2 linked regions of the Bosea sp. 685 genome follow. The protein of the gene in region 1 interacts with the protein of each later gene in a pairwise test. Links are inferred from orthologs where the notes say so. Each region holds a gene or a part of one and is shown on either strand. Other genes may lie near its edges.

Region 1 (4,794 bases):
CGTGGTCGCCATCGCCGAGCCGACCTTCCGTCTCGTCTCGAAGGGGGCGGTCGCGCCGACAGAGGCCGAGATGCGGCTCAATCCGCGGGCGCGCTCGGCCAAGCTGCGCGCGGCCGAGCGACTGGCCACTGCCGCGCGTGCCGCCGAGCCGGATCTGGTGGCGCTCGCCGAAGTGCCCGACCCACAGCCGCGCCGGAGGCCCTGAGCGTGATCAAGCTGCTCCATGTCGTCGCCATCGGCGCGCTCGTTTCCTCGGCGCTCTATGCCTACACGATCAAATACGGCACCACTCTGGAGGCCGAGCAATTGCAGAAGATCAAGGGCAAGACGCAGCGCGAGCGCGAGGCCATCGCCGTGCTCAAGGCGGAATGGCAGTTCCTCACCCGGCCCGATCGCTTGCAGACGCTGGCCGACCGCCATCTCGATCTGCAGCCCTTCTCGGTGACGCAGGTCGTGCGCGCCTCCGACATTCCCAATCGCGGCCCCAAGGTCGACGCCATCGGCCGCAAGCTTGAGGATCTCGGGCTGGGCCTGCCGACAGAGACCCCCAGGGATCGCAAGGCGAGCGCAACCACGCCCGGAGGCCGGCCATGAGCGTTGAGACGACCTCCGAGCCTGGCGCCGAGGCGCCGCCGCCGGCACGCCGGCTGTTCGGCTTCCTGCGCGAGGTCTTCCGCATGAGCGGCGAGAAGAGCCAGCCGCGCGTCGGCCTGGTGATCCTCGCCTTCTCCGCGCTGTTCCTCGCCATCACCGGCCGGCTCGTCATGCTGGCGACGCTGCCCAGCGAGCAGGTCGGCCTGCGCCGGGCCACCGCGAATGCGATCTCCGCTGCGCGGCCCGATATCCTCGACCGCAACGGCGTGGTGCTGGCGACCGATATCAGGACGGTTTCGGTCTTCGCCGAACCGCGCAACATCCTCGACAAGGACGAGGCGACGGAGCTCCTGACCGCCGTCCTGCCCGATCTCGACGCCAAGGAGCTGCGCGAGAAGCTCGGCACCAGGAAGGGCTTCGTCTGGATCAAGCGCGAGATCACGCCGCGCCAGCAGGCGGAGGTCCACCGGCTCGGCATCCCCGGGGTTGGATTCGTGCCCGAGAACAAGCGCGTCTACCCCAACGGACCGGCCGCGGCCCATGTGTTGGGCTTCGCCAGCGTCGACAATGTCGGCATCGCCGGTATGGAGAAATACATCGACACGCAGGGCCTGCAGGACCTGTACGGGGCGGGGCTCGCGACGCAGGCCTCCGACCTGAAACCGGTGACGCTCTCGGTCGATCTGCGTATCCAGCACCTGCTGCGAGACGAATTGGTCAAGGGCATGGAGCGATTCAAGGCGATCGCCGCCGCTGGCGCCATCCTGGACGTCAACACCGGCGAGGTGCTGGGGCTGGTCTCGCTGCCGGATTTCGACCCGGGCAATCCGGTTGACGCGCTGGAGAAGGACCGGATCAACCGGATGAATGTCGGCGTCTATGAAATGGGCTCGACCTTCAAGGCGCTGACCATCGCGATGGCGCTGGATTCGGGCAAGGCGAACATCAATTCGAGCTATTCGACCGCGGGCGGGATGATGCGCTTCGGCCGGCAGGTCATCAAGGAATACCATGGCACGGGGCGCACGCTGACGGTGCCGGAAGTGTTCGTGCATTCGTCGAACATGGGTTCGATCAAGATGGCGCTCTCCGTCGGCGTCGAGGGCCACAAGGCCTTCCTGAAGAAGATGATGCAGCTCGACCGGATGCAGACCGAATTGCCGGAAAGCGCATCGCCGATCGTGCCTACGCGCTGGGGCGAGATCAACACGGCGACGATCGCCTTCGGTCACGGGCTCGCGGTTGCGCCGATTCAGGCGATGGCGGCGGTGGGCGCGCTGGTCAATGGCGGCACCTTCATCACTCCGACCTTCCTGAAGCGTTCCGAAGAGGACGCAAAGAAGACCGGCGTGCGCGTGATCAAGCCGGAGACCTCGGAAGCGATGCGCTTCATCATGCGCGTCAATGGCGAGAAGGGCTCGGCCCGCAAGGCCGACATCCCCGGCTATTTCGTCGGCGGCAAAACGGGAACGGCCGAAAAGGTCATCAACGGGCGCTACGCCAAGAACCGCAACTTCACCACCTTCACGGCGATTGCGCCGTCCGACAAGCCGCGCTTCCTCTTCCTTGCGATCTATGACGAACCCAAGGGCTATGCCGAAAGCGGCGGCTACTCGACGGCCGCCTGGAACGCCGGTGTCACCACCGGCAAGGTGATCGAGCGCGCGGCGCCGATTCTCGGCCTGGCGCCGCGCTTCGAGCCCCCGACGGCGCCGTTCCCGCTGATGGCGAAGCTCGGCGCCTGGGGCAGTCGCTGATAGCATGGCGGGGCGGTTGTTGTTGTGGGCAGGCAGGGCTTTGAGCGAGCGATGAATGCGCGAAACTGGAGCCTTGGCCAACTTTTTCCCGAGGCCTTCCCCTCCGACAAGGACCGCAGCGTAACGGGTGTCGCCTTCGACAGCCGTAAGGTCGCGCCCGGCACAGTCTTCGTGGCACTCGCCGGGGCCAAGGCCGACGGTGCGCGCTTCGTCGCGGACGCGGTCGCGCGGGGTGCGACTGCCGTCGTCTCGGGCCAGCCCAGGCCGAAGGATCTCGACGGCACGATCGCCTTCGCACAGGTCGGCGATCCGCGCCTGGCCTTGTCGTTGGCGGCGGCGGTCGTCCATCCGCGCCAGCCCGCAACCATCGTCGCGGTGACGGGCACGAGCGGCAAATCCTCGGTCGCCGACTTCACACGCCAGATCTTCCAGGTGCTCGGCCATGAGGCGGCGAGCCTCGGCACGGTCGGTATCGTCACCTCCAAGGGCTCGAAATACGGCTCGCTGACGACGCCCGATCCGCTGTCGCTGCATGCCTCGCTCGACAAGCTTGCGAGCGATGGCGTCACGCATCTGGCGATGGAGGCCTCCTCGCATGGGCTCGACCAGCGCCGGCTCGACGGGGTGCGGCTTGCTGCCGGCGCCTATCTCAATCTCGGCCGCGACCATCTCGATTACCACCCCACCGTCGAGGACTATCTCGACGCCAAGCTGCGGCTCTGGGATCTGCTGCCCGCTGGCGCGCCGGTCGTGATCAATCGCGACGGGGCGTTTGCCGACAAGGCCGCCGCCGCCGCTATAGCGAAGGGCCATCCCATCATCGGCGTCGGCCGTACCGGTGAGACGCTGACATTGCTGGAGGTGCTGCGGGAGGGCTTTTCGCAGCGTCTGCGGGTTCGGGCTCAGGGTCGGGAGATCGAGGTCGTGCTGCCGCTGGTCGGCGATTTCATGGCCGGCAATGCGCTGGCCGCCGCCGGGCTCGCTGTCGCGACGGGCGAGGCGCCAGAGGCCGCGCTCAACGCTTTGTCGGGCCTCGTCGGCGTGCCGGGGCGGCTCGAACGCGTCGGCTCGCTGAAGGGTGGGCTCGCCGTCGTCGATTTCGCCCATAAGCCCGACGCCCTGGAGGCCGTGCTTGCGACCTTGCGGCCCTATGCGGCGGGGCGTCTGATCTGCGTTTTCGGCTGCGGCGGCGATCGCGACCGCGGCAAGCGGCCGGTGATGGGCCAGATCGCGGCCGATCTCGCCGATCTCGCGATCGTGACAGACGACAATCCGCGAACCGAGGATCCCGCCGCGATCCGGGCCGAAATCCTGGCGGCTTCCCCCAAGCTGACCGAGATCGGCGACCGGGCGAAGGCCATTCGCCACGCTGTCGGCCTGCTGGGCGCAGGCGATGTCCTCGTCGTAGCCGGAAAAGGCCATGAAACCGGCCAGATCATCGGCGACCGGACATTACCGTTCTCGGATCAGGACGTCGTGCGGGCGGCGATTGCGGAGATGAGTCAATGAGCGCGCCCTTGTGGAGCGGAGACAGCCTGGTCGCGGCCATGGGGGCGCGGCTTGCCGGGGCAATGCCGGCCGCCGTGACAGGGGCTTCGATCGACACCCGCACGCTGGAGCCGGGCGACGCCTTCTTCGCCATCCAGGGGGAGGCGCGCGACGGCCATGAATTCGTCGCTGGGGCGCTCGCGAAAGGCGCCGCGCTCGCGGTGATCGACGAGGCGCATGCCGCACGATTCAGCGGCGAGGGGCCTTACGCCGTGGTGCCCGACGTGCTGCGGGCGATGGAGTTGGCCGGCGCGGCGCGCCGGGCCGAACTCAAGGCCCAGGTCGTCGCGGTGACGGGCTCCGTCGGCAAGACCGGCACCAAGGAAGCGCTGCGGCTCGTCCTGTCGCGTCAGGGCAAGACGCACGCACCGGTCGCCTCCTACAATAATCACTGGGGCGTGCCACTGACCTTGTGCCGCACGCCGGCCGATGTCGCCTATGGCGTTTATGAGATCGGCATGAGCAACCCCGGCGAAATCCTGCCGCTGGCCCGGCTCGTGCGCCCGCATGTCGCGATCATCACGACGATCCAGCCGGTGCATTTGGCGGCCTTCGCCTCGCTCGAAGGCATCGCCGAAGAAAAGGCCTCGGTGTTCTGGGCCTTGGAGCCTGGCGGCACCGCCATCATCAACGCCGACATCCCACAGACCGAGCTCTTGCGCAGTCTCGCCAAGGCCGGCCCGGCCGGGCGCATCATCAGCTTCGGCGAGAGCATGGATGCCGATGTCAGGCTGGTTTCCTGCGCGCTGAAACCGGATGTCTCCACGGTCGATGCCGTGGTGATGGGCCAGCCGGTCACCTATCGGCTCGGCAGCCCGGGCAAGCATATCGTGCTGAATTCGCTCGCGGTTCTCGCTGCCGTCGCGGCGCTTGGCGCCGATCTCGCTTTGGCGGC
Region 2 (11,032 bases), 1.1 Mb from region 1 along the record:
CCGGTCGAGACGATCGTGCGCGCCACGATCGAGGTGCCGGAGGCCGGCATCGGACTCGACTTCACCATCCGCCGCAATACCGATACGGCCTTTCCGGCCTCGCACATCATCGGCCTGCGCTTCACCAGTACGGGCACGACGGCGCCGGAGGCCATTCGCGAGGTCGGCGTACCGCAGTTCAAGACTGACGAGAACGAGCGCGGCGCGCCCTTGTCGGCGATCAACTCGGCGCTTGGCGAGAACCTCTTCGTCGCGGCCCTGTCGAACGTGCCCGTGGAGGTCGAGCGCAATCTCGATCTGATCTTGAACCGCAACTGGATCGACGTGCCGATCCGCTTCGCCTCGGGCAAGCGCGGTATCCTGACCTTCGAAAAGGGTTTCCCGGGCAGCCAGACCCTGGCCGACGCCTTCGGCCGCTGGCGCTAGAACCCTTCGCGTTCTGACGGCAGCTCGCCGTCATTCCGGGCCGCGCCTGCGACCCTAGCTTTTCCGCTCAGCCGCGAAGCGCGCCGCCGCGCGCAAGGTGTTCGCCTCCGGCCCGAAGCCGGCCAGCGCCGCAATCGCGTCGGCGCTCAAGCGGTCGCGCTCGCGCTTCGCCGCGTCCAGCCCCAACACGGAAACCAGCGTCGCCTTGCCCTTGTCCTGGTCCTTCGCCGTCGCCTTGCCGAGCGCCTCGGGCGTGGCCTCGATGTCGAGGATGTCGTCAGCCACCTGGAAGGCGGCGCCCAGCGCCCGGCCGTAGCCGATCAGCGCGGCGCGTGCCTCGGGCGCAGCGCCTGCGATCAGCGCACCGATCTCGACGCTCGCCGCCAGCAGAGCGCCGGTCTTCATTGCCTGCAGCCGGCGGATCTCGGCCTCGGTGAGGCTGCGCGGCTGGCCGCCGTCGAAGCGCCCCTCCGCCGCAAGGTCGAGCATCTGCCCGCCCGCCATGCCGCCCAGCCCCGAGGCGCGCGCCAAGGCCAGCACGAGCGCCGCGCGGACCTCGCCCGAAGGATGCGTCGCCTCATCCGCCATCACATCGAAGGCCAGCGTCAGCAGGCTGTCGCCGGCCAGGATCGCAGTCGCCTCGTCATAGGCCTTGTGCACGGTCGGCCGGCCGCGGCGTGTATCGTCATCGTCCATCGCAGGCAGGTCGTCATGGACCAGCGAGTAGCAGTGCACGAGCTCGACCGCCGCGCCCGCCCGCAGCGCCTGGCCAGCATCGCCACGTAAGAGCCGCGCGGTCTCGACCGTCAGGAAGGGCCGCAGCCGCTTGCCGCCGCCGAGCGCGCCATGGCGCATGGCCGAGAGCAAGGGCTCCGGCCGGGCGATCTCGCTCTCGCGTGGCGCAGCCGACAGCAGCGCGTCCAACAGGGACTCGATCGCCTGCGCCGTCCGTGCGAGGCTGGAGGCAAGGTCGCCGGTCTCGGCGATGGGCAGGGCGGAACTCATGCGCGGATCTCGCATTCGCCGTGAGCGCGGGATGCGGGACGGCGGCAACCGGTGTCTCGCATGAAGCCTGCCCTCACCAAGTGATGAGAGCCTCGATTGCCGGAGCCGGCCGGCACCGTCAAGCCAGGGGACAGCAAGCCAAGGGGGCGTAAGGGCATGGCGGCAGGAGAGCGGACGGCGCGGCGCGGGTTTTTCGCGCGCCTGATTCGCTGGATCGGCCGGCTCGTCCTGGGCCTGCTGATCCTGCTGGTGCTCGGCCTCCTGCTCTATCGCTTCATCCCGGCGCCATCGACGCTGATGATCGCGCGCTGGCTGACCCTGCAGCCGGTCGAACGGCAATGGGTGCCGCTCGACCAGATCTCGTCGGCCCTGATCCGTTCCGTGATCGCCGCCGAGGACCAGCGCTTCTGCGCCCATTCCGGCGTCGACTGGATCGAGCTCAACACGGTGCTCGACGATGAGGACGGGCCCAGCCGAGGCGCCTCGACCCTGACCATGCAGACCGCCAAGAACATCTTCCTCTGGCCCGGCCGCTCCTACATCCGCAAGGCGCTGGAAATCCCGCTGGCGCTGGCGATCGACCTCGCCTGGCCGAAGCAGCGCGTCATCGAGGTCTATCTCAACGTCGCCGAATGGGGCGACGGGTTGTTCGGCGCGGAAGCCGCGGCCCAGCGCTATTTCAAGAAATCAGCGGCGGGGCTGACCGGGTCTGAAGCCTCCAGGCTCGCCGCCGCCCTGCCGAACCCGAGCGCCCGCGACCCCGGCCGGCCGAGCCGCAGCCTGCAGGCAGGGGCGGCGCGCGTGCAGCGACGCGTCGGGCAATTGGGCGCGCTCGCCAGCTGCGCGGTGCCCGAGGGCGAGGAGGACATGGACTGATCGGGAGGCTGTGGAGTCAAATTCACAGGCTGGCTTGCGACTTTTTCGCATCCCGCTCTAGCCAGCGCGCGCCGCAGCGTGTATGGGCAACGCCTCACGAGATTGATCCGTCGTCGTGACGGCAGCGCGGCCTTGAGCCAAGCGCTTCCGGACGGCGGCACGATGGAGATTACTATGGCCGTTCCGAAGAGAAAGACGTCGCCGTCGAAGCGTGGCATGCGCCGCTCGGCCGACGCGCTGAAGCAGCCCACCTATATCGAAGACAAGAACTCCGGCGAACTGCGCCGCCCGCACCATGTCGATCTGAAGAGCGGCATGTATCGCGGCCGCCAGGTCCTGAAGGTCAAGGCCGAGGCCTGATCGCCTCAAGGCCCAGCGCCGGGCCTCGTGCTCGACGCTAACGAAACAAGCCGGCCGCGAGGCCGGCTTTTTCTTTGGAATACGAACTCATCCGGCTTTCATCAAGGAGTTAGAGCAGGATGAGAAAAACCGGTTCCCGCTTTTTCGCATCCTGCTCTAGAGGCGCACCGGCCTGCGGTCCCTGAAAATCGTGGTCGCCTTGGCGGTCTGGGCCGCCTCATAGACGCGCGCCGCCTCGCGCGGCGTCTCCCGCCCGGACCGGGCGAAGGGACCGATCTCGGCCCGGCAGGCCGCGAGCTGCAGCAGCACCATGGCGAGATCGGATGCGGAATCGGCTGCGAACGGGGCCCGACTGTGGCTATGATCGTCGAAATCCGTCATGTCCCGCTCCGAAACATTGGGCCAGCATCGGAGCTGAATTTGCAAAGCCGCAGCCAAACTTAACGGCGCGTTAAGGCTGAAAGCCGCATCGTTTCGAGACATTTCCTGATCCGCCCGGGCCAAGACGAGACGGCATCGATCCGCATCGTTCGAGCAGCCCCATTGAGGCCCCCGTCCGATGCCCTCGCCGTCGATCCTCAGCCCCCGCGACGACTGCCGCATCGATCCGCGCAGCCTGCTCTCGTCGATCGGCGAGGTCGTCTACACCTGGGACATCGTCCATGACGCCCTGAGCTGGGGGCCCAATGCGCATGAAGTCCTCGCCGGCGTCTCCGACGCCGTCATGAGTCGCGGCCTCTCCTTCGCCGGCCTGGTCGAGCCCGGTAGCGGGCGCAGCCGCTACGATGCGATCTTCTCCGCCAGTGGCCAGGACCAGGGCGAGGGCGTGGTCTACCGCACCCGCTACGCCGCCGACCTCGCCGGCCGCAAGATGTGGATCGAGGACGCCGGCCGCTGGTTCGCCGGCGTCGATGGCCGCCCCGCCAGCGCGCGCGGCGTGCTGCGCCTGGAGCGCGCGGTGAAGCCCGACGAGCTCAACGCCAGCAATGGCGAACTCTGCGACCGCACCTCATTGGTCGAGCGCGTCGAACAGGCCCTGGCCGAGCATCTGCCGGCCGAGCGCGTCGTCGTCGTGCTCATCGCGGCGATCGACGAACTGACCCGCCTCAACGACGATTTCGGCCATGAGGCAACCGACGAGATCATCGGCGTGGTGCAGGAACGCCTGCGCTCGGTCATGCGCCGGCGCGACCATCTCGTGCGCTATTCCGGCAACCGCTTCGCCATCCTGCTCACCGGCTGCCCGCAGAATCAGGTCGAGGCGGCGGCGCGTCGCTTCATCAAGGCAGTGGCCCAATCAGCCATCGAGACCGCGCGCGGCATCGCCCTGGTGCGCCTGCGCGTCGGTGCAGCGATTGCTCCCAACCTCTCGACCCATGCCGGAACCCTGGTCGCGGGCGCCGAGAACGCGCTCGCCAATGCCAAGGCCGGCGCGATCGACGCCGCCGTCATCGCAAAACGCAGCGACATGCACGAGCCCGCCGTGGCGCGGCAGGGTTTTGACCTGCAGGCCGTGGCCGCCCTGAACGAACGGCGCGTGCAACTCGCGCTGCAGCCGATCGTCCGCGCCCGCCAGCGCGACATCGCCTTCCATGAAGCTCTGCTGCGGGTCGGCCAGGGCGATAATGGCCTCTTCTTCGCTCCTGCGGAGCTGATTCCTCTACTGGAGCGGCGCGGCCTGATCCGCCTGTTCGACCATCGCGTCCTCGAGCTCGCGGTCGATATGCTCGTGGGCGATCCTGGCCTGTCGCTCTCGGTCAATGTCTCGCCGCGCTCGCTCGCCGATCCGGAATGGCTCGACGCCTTCCTCGCCTGCACCAATGCCGCGCGCGGCGTGGCCAAGCGCCTGATCGTCGAGGTCACGGAGACGGCGACGATCGAGGATCCCGTGCGGATCACCAAGCTGTTGGGCCAGATCAAGGATCAGGGCGCCCGCATTGCGATCGACGATTTCGGCGCGGGCCACACCTCGCTGCGGCACCTGCGCGCCTTCCCGATCGACATCCTCAAGCTCGACGGCGCCTTCACCCAAAATCTGCGCCGCTCGACCGACGACCGCTTCTATGTGCGCACGCTGATCGACCTCGCCCGCCATCTCGGCGTCGAGACCGTCGCCGAATGGGTCGATGACGAATTGCAGGCGACGATGCTGACCGATTGGGGGGTGACCTATTTGCAGGGTCACCTGATCGGCAAGGCTGCGATCTGGCCGCAGGCCCAGGCCGGGTCGCCCGAGCGCGTGACCGGCTGAGCCCGAAATCTACAGCATCAGGCCGAATACCGTATCGGGTCTGATGCTGCAGAGCCTCGATTTGGCATCGGCTCGTCCCGAAAACCGGTTGCCACTTTTCGGGCCGATGCTCACTTCGTCTTGGTGAGCTTGTCCAGGCGCTCACGCATTTCGCCGAGCTCGCGCTTGAGATCGCCGAGATCGTCGCCCTTGGCTGGAGCGGCAGTGCCCTCTTCCTTCGCCTTGGCGGCGGCTGCCGCGGCAGCGAAGGGGTTGAACATGCGGAACGCGTCGGTGAAGAGCGCCATATTGGCTCGCGTCTGCTGCTGGATCGCGTCGAGCGCCCCGCCGCCGAAGGCCCCGCCCGTGAAGGCCTTGGTCATCTGCTCGCGGAACTGGCCCTGGTCCTTGGTCAGATGATCCATCGAGAATTCGAGATAGCGCGGCACCAGCGCCTGCATGCTGTCGCCATAGAAGCGGATGAGCTGGCGCAGGAAGGCGATCGGCAGCAGGTTCTGCCCGTCCTTAGCCTCCTCGTCGAATATGATCTGGGCCAGGACGGAGCGGGTAATGTCCTCGCCGGATTTCGCGTCATAGACGACGAAATCCTCGCCGCCGCGCACCAGGCCGGCCAGATCCTCCAACGTGACGTAAGAGCTCGTGCCTGTATGATAGAGCCGCCGATTGGCGTATTTCTTGATGACGGTCGGTTCTTTTTCGCTAGCCATCAGTACCCTACATGACGTTGGTTCGGCGCCTGCCGCGAAACCCGCGACGGACCAAACGGAACGATCTCCCCTCCTGACGATAGCCGCTCAGTGGTTTGCCGCAAGTTTTTTGAGCGTGCAGCGCAAAAACAAGACTAAAGCATGACCCGGTTTGCCCGTCTTTGCGGCAGGCGGAGCGTGACGACCCGGCAGAATCCCGACAAGCGCTCCCTTCGCCTGACTTGACGCAAGCGCGGCTGGCTTCGAAGGTGCCTGACGAACCAGGCGGCCGGCGTGAGAGCGGACCGTCTCGACAACAGCGAGGATCTCTCCCATGGCTGATACGGACATCGTCATCGTCGGCGCAGCACGCACCGCCGTCGGCGCCTTCAACGGCGCCTTCGCCAATACTCCCGCCCATGAGCTCGGCGCCGCCGCGATCAAGGAAGCGCTCGCCCGCGCCAAGGTCGAAGGGGCCGAGGTCGACGAGGTCATCATGGGCCAGATCCTGACCGCCGGTCAGGGCCAGAACCCGGCCCGCCAGGCCGCGATGGCGGCGGGCATCCCGCAGGAGGCGACCGCCTGGGGCCTCAACCAGCTTTGCGGCTCCGGCCTGCGCGCAGTAGCGATCGGCCTGCAGCAGATCGTCAATGGCGATGCCGACATCATCGTCGCCGGCGGCCAGGAATCGATGTCGATGTCCCAGCACGGCGCGCATCTGCGCAACGGCACCAAGATGGGCGACATGAAGTTCATCGACACGATGATCAAGGACGGGCTCTGGGACGCCTTCCACGGCTACCATATGGGCACCACCGCCGAGAACGTCGCGACCAAATGGCAGATCAGCCGCGAGGAACAGGACAAGTTCGCCGTCGGTTCGCAGAACAAGGCCGAGGCCGCCCAGAAGGCCGGCCGCTTCAAGGACGAGATCGTTCCCTTCACCATTGCCGGCCGCAAGGGCGACATCATCGTCTCCGACGACGAATATCCTCGCCATGGCGCGACGATCGAAGCCATGGCCAAGCTGCGCCCCGCCTTCTCGAAGGAGGGCACCGTCACCGCCGGCAACGCCTCGGGCCTCAATGACGGCGCCGCCGCGCTCGTGCTGATGAGCGCCAAGGAAGCCGCCAGGCGCGGCCTGACCCCGCTCGCCCGCATCGCCTCCTGGGCGACCGCAGGCGTCGACCCGGCGATCATGGGTTCGGGTCCGATCCCGGCGACGCGCAAGGCTCTGGAGCGAGCCGGCTGGAGCATCGGTGATCTCGATCTCGTCGAGGCCAACGAGGCCTTCGCGGCGCAGGCGCTGGCGGTCAACAAGGACCTCGGCTGGAATACCGACATCGTCAACGTCAATGGCGGCGCGATCGCGATCGGCCATCCGATCGGCGCGTCCGGCGCGCGCGTGCTGGTGACGCTGCTGCACGAAATGGCCAAGCGCGACGCCAAGAAGGGCTTGGCGACGCTGTGCATCGGCGGCGGCATGGGCGTGGCGCTCGCGGTCGAGCGTTGAGCCCTGCGCATGGCGAGGCAGACGACGCTCTACCGCTATCTCACCGGGCCTGATGACGCCGCGTTCTGTCATCGGGTCTCGGAGGCTCTGAGCCAGGGCTGGGTGCTCTACGGGCACCCGACCCTGACCTTTGACGCAACGCAAGGACGCGTGGTCTGCGGGCAGGCGATCATCAAGGATGTCGACGGGCCCTATTCGCCCGACATGAAGCTTGCAGAACAATAGCGCGGCGCTCACGCCGCCATGAGGGAGGAGACAGGAATGACGAAGGTCGCTTTGGTCACAGGGGGCACGCGCGGCATCGGCGCGGCGATCAGCAAGGCCTTGAAGGAGGCCGGCCACAAGGTCGCGGCGAGCTATGCCGGCAATGACGAGGCGGCGGCCGCCTTCAAGGCCGAGACCGGCATCCCGGTCTATAAATGGGATGTTGGCGACTATGACGCCTGCGCCGCGGGCATCGCCACCGTCGAGGCCGAACTCGGCCCCATCGACATCCTGGTCAACAACGCCGGCATCACCCGCGACGGCTTCTTCCACAAGATGACCAAGGATCAGTGGTCGGCCGTCATCCGCACCAATCTCGATTCGCTGTTCAACATGACGCGTCCCGTGATCGAGGGCATGCGCGCCCGCAATTTCGGCCGCATCATCGTGATCTCCTCGATCAACGGCCAGAAGGGCCAGATGGGCCAGGTCAACTACTCCGCCGCCAAGGCCGGCGATATCGGCTTCGTCAAGGCGCTCGCCCAGGAGAACGCCAATAAGGGCATCACCGTCAACGCGATCACGCCAGGCTATATCGGTACCGACATGGTCGCGGCGATGCCCGAGGAAGCCCTGAAGCGTGTCGTCGCCGGCATCCCGGTCGGCCGCCTCGGCAAGCCGGAGGAAATCGCCCAGATGGTCGTCTTCCTCGCCTCCGATAACGGCGCCTTCGCGACGGGCGCGACCTTCGCGGTCAATGGCGGGCAGTACATGGCCTGAGCCTCTGTCGGATCCATCCGTCATTCCGGGGCAGGCCGCAGGCCTGAGTCCGGAATGACCGGGAGATTCCGAGTTCAGGCGGCGGCTCTACGGTTTCCGTGACGCCATCGGCGCACCCGCCGAGGCGCGAATGACGGCGACGAAATTTCGCAGCGAGGCGCGCGCCTGTGCGCCTGCGACATTGGCATAAAGCACCACATCCCGCGCCGGGAGCGGCGGCAGATCAAGCGGCCTGCCGACATCCACCGTACCAGGGGGAGCGACACGCCGGCCGAGCGCCGCGACGGCAAGGCCGGCCGAGACCGCGGCCCCGATCGTCGCGATGCCGCCACCGACGAAAACCTCCGTCCATGGCACGCCGGCCTCTGCCAGCGCGGACACCGCCATGCTGCGGACGCTGCAGGGCTCGGCCTGGGTAGCAAGCCGCAGCGGCTCGCCCGCGTGATGGGCGAAATCGGGCGCCGCCATCCATCCAAACGCCTCCTCGAAGATGACGTCGCCATCACGACGCTTGTTGTCATGGCGCAGCACGATCGCCGCATCCAGCGCACCGCGATCGAAATCATCGAGGGTCTGCCGCGACGAGGCGAGGCGCATTTCGATCACGAGGCCGGGCTCCGCGTCCTTCATGCGGCGCAGCAAAGCAGGCAATTCCGAGCCGACGATATGGTGGCTGATGCCGACGACCAACCGCCGCTGCTGGACCGCGAAGGAGCCCAGCGCGCCCTGATGGGCCGCGATCAGCTTGCGGGCCGCATCGAGAAAGCTATTGCCCTCCGCCGACAGCCGCACGAGGCGCGGCGTCCGGTCGAACAGGCGCCGCCCGAGCCTGTCCTCCAGCCGTTTGATCTTCAGGCTCACGGCCGATTGCGTCGTCTCCAGCGTCTCGGCGGCGCGGGTGAAGCTCTTCAGATCGGCGATCAGGATGAAGGCCTGCACAGCTTCGAGATCGAGCGCTTTCATGTGAGTTTCATTTCAAAATGAAATCATTGAAATATGATCTCATATGATTTTCTTGTGATCAAGGTCTCGCTACCTTCTGGAGATAAAGAAGGAGCCCTGTGATGATCATCGCGCATTATGCTCACCGTCTGCCGGCCAACCATGACATCGGGCTGATCCGCGCCAGAGCCAGAGAGCGCGGTCCGCTCTGGGACGCCGTGCCGGAGCTCTTTTTCAAGGGCTTCCTGCTGCGCGAAGCCGGTCGCCACGGCGCGATCGCGAACAACTATTCCTCGCTCTATCTCTGGCGTCACGACGAGGCTTTCCGCGAATTCCTTGTCAGCGGGCGCTACAAGGTCGTGACCGAGAGTTTTGGGCGCGCCGAAATCCAGACGCGTTTCGCCCTCGACGCCCGCAAGGGAACCGGGCGCGAGGCCCGCTTCGCTTACCGGGAGGATCTCGCCATCCCGCTCGATGCCGACCTCACCGCGATTTTCGCTGGAGAGATCGAATTGAACCGAGCTCTCGCCAGCCGGCCCGGCACGGTCGCGGCCACGATCGGCGTCGACACCGCGAGCTGGACGCTCACCCGGGTGCTGCTGTCCGAGCAGGAGCCAAGCGGAAACGAGGACGGCACGAGCTACGAGATCCTGCATCTCGCGCGGCCGCTGCTCGACACCCTGCCGCAAGCAGGTGCGCTATGAACGCCCGCTCTCACATCGGCACGCCCGGCCGAGAGGGCAGGCTGCAGCAGAATGATCTGCCTGCCGCGCGAGCCCTGGGCGCCTATCTCGGCGGGATGGCGCTCACGGCGACGCTGGCGCTCATCCTTGCCGGGGCCGCGGCGGAAATCCTGAAGCACGCGCTGTGAGGGCGCAGCACAGTCGCCTATGACCGCTGCGATCGTGCCCGTTCGCTCATCGCCAGAAAGCCCGCCCCCAGCATGGCGAGGCGGCAGACGGTCCTGGCTCCGAGGTCGCCGAGATCATGCTGAGGGGTGAATTCGACGAGGTTGAAGCCGACGATCGGCGCACGGACGGCGACACCGTGCAGGAGCTCCACGATGTCGCCATAACCCAGGCCGCCCGGAGCCCGGCCGACAACGCCGGGGACCACCGTGGGGTCCAGCCCATCGACATCGCAACACACGACGACCGGCTGGCCTTCCGGCACCTGTTCGACGGCATAAGCGAGCCCTTTGGCGCGCAGCGTGCGCATATCGACCAGTCGCGCTCCCGCGGCGACGGCGTCTGCCACATCCGATTCCCGGGCGCTGCCGATACCCCGGGCGCCGATCTGAACGATTGCCCCGACACCCGCCATTTCGGAAGCTCGCCGCATCGTGCTCGAGGGCCCGAAGCGCTCGCCCTCGACCTCGTCGCGCCAGTCGATATGCGCATCGATCTGCAACAGTGTGATCTTGCCATGCGCAGCAAAGGCGCGCAGCGCAGGGATCTGGACGCTGTCGTCGCCGCCCAGCAGAAGGGGCCGCGCGCCACGGCCCAGCAGCGTCGCAAAAGCCGCCTCGATCCTCACGCGATTGCCAGTGAAATCGGTTTCGTCGAAGGCGAGGTCGCCGCAATCGACCAGAACCGTGTCAAGCGTCACCAACGGCGCGCCCAGATCGAAATCGTAATGCGTCCGGCGGGCGGCATGTCGCGCACTTGCCGTCCGGATCGCCGCCGGGGCGCCCGCGCTATGGGCGCCATTCCCGGCATAGGGCGTCGCACCGGGAAGGCCGATCACGGCGATCGCGCCTCGCGGCACGGCATCGATGGCGACGGCTTCGCAGTCGAGGAAAGTCGGCCTCTCGGCGCGCGGAACAGGCGTATCGCTTGGCAATGAAGCGGGACCATCATCGGGGTTGAGGCTTTTGACTATGCAGCGCTGGCTCCCGTCGCGGCAAGCGTGGTCGCCCGCGAGACGCCGGCGCTCGGTTCAAGCCAGGGGCGCCCTCGGGCTCAGGCCGGCGCGAGCCGATAGCTGTCC

The links.
Region 2: the proteins of RMR04_RS08815 (region 1) and mtgA interact in binary tests that used the Escherichia coli proteins (3 or more experiments, as listed by UniProt). The link is inferred for Bosea sp. 685 from one-to-one orthologs.

What each region holds. Positions count from the first base shown.
Region 1 is NZ_CP134779.1:1,590,704-1,595,497, forward strand. The notes cover bases 1-2,970. They hold RMR04_RS08815 (peptidoglycan D,D-transpeptidase FtsI family protein), read left to right. Parts: upstream 1-590; coding sequence 591-2,351; downstream 2,352-2,970. Other genes in these bases: rsmH (16S rRNA (cytosine(1402)-N(4))-methyltransferase RsmH), read left to right, coding at 1-205; RMR04_RS08810 (cell division protein FtsL), read left to right, coding at 208-594; RMR04_RS08820 (UDP-N-acetylmuramoyl-L-alanyl-D-glutamate--2,6-diaminopimelate ligase), read left to right, coding at 2,403-2,970. In the rest of the region: more of RMR04_RS08820, read left to right, coding at 2,971-3,860; RMR04_RS08825 (UDP-N-acetylmuramoylalanyl-D-glutamyl-2,6-diaminopimelate--D-alanyl-D-alanine ligase), read left to right, coding at 3,857-4,794. UniProt on the Escherichia coli protein: Essential cell division protein that catalyzes cross-linking of the peptidoglycan cell wall at the division septum. Required for localization of FtsN.
Region 2 is NZ_CP134779.1:479,601-490,632, reverse strand. The notes cover bases 487-3,447. They hold mtgA (monofunctional biosynthetic peptidoglycan transglycosylase), read left to right. Parts: upstream 487-1,587; coding sequence 1,588-2,307; downstream 2,308-3,447. Other genes in these bases: RMR04_RS03430 (bifunctional diguanylate cyclase/phosphodiesterase), read left to right, coding at 3,227-3,447; RMR04_RS03435 (hypothetical protein), read right to left, coding at 2,824-3,048; rpmF (50S ribosomal protein L32), read left to right, coding at 2,482-2,667; RMR04_RS03450 (polyprenyl synthetase family protein), read right to left, coding at 487-1,431. In the rest of the region: RMR04_RS03455 (histidine kinase), read left to right, coding at 1-426; more of RMR04_RS03450, read right to left, coding at 481-486; more of RMR04_RS03430, read left to right, coding at 3,448-4,918; polyhydroxyalkanoate synthesis repressor PhaR, read right to left, coding at 5,029-5,625; RMR04_RS03420 (acetyl-CoA C-acetyltransferase), read left to right, coding at 5,939-7,117; RMR04_RS03415 (DUF1737 domain-containing protein), read left to right, coding at 7,127-7,342; phbB (acetoacetyl-CoA reductase), read left to right, coding at 7,379-8,101; RMR04_RS03405 (LysR family transcriptional regulator), read right to left, coding at 8,189-9,064; RMR04_RS03400 (DUF4865 family protein), read left to right, coding at 9,166-9,747; RMR04_RS03395 (hypothetical protein), read left to right, coding at 9,744-9,914; RMR04_RS03390 (arginase family protein), read right to left, coding at 9,932-10,885; RMR04_RS03385 (AidB family quorum-quenching N-acyl homoserine lactonase), read right to left, coding at 11,005-11,032. UniProt on the Escherichia coli protein: Peptidoglycan polymerase that catalyzes glycan chain elongation from lipid-linked precursors. May play a role in peptidoglycan assembly during cell division in collaboration with other cell division proteins.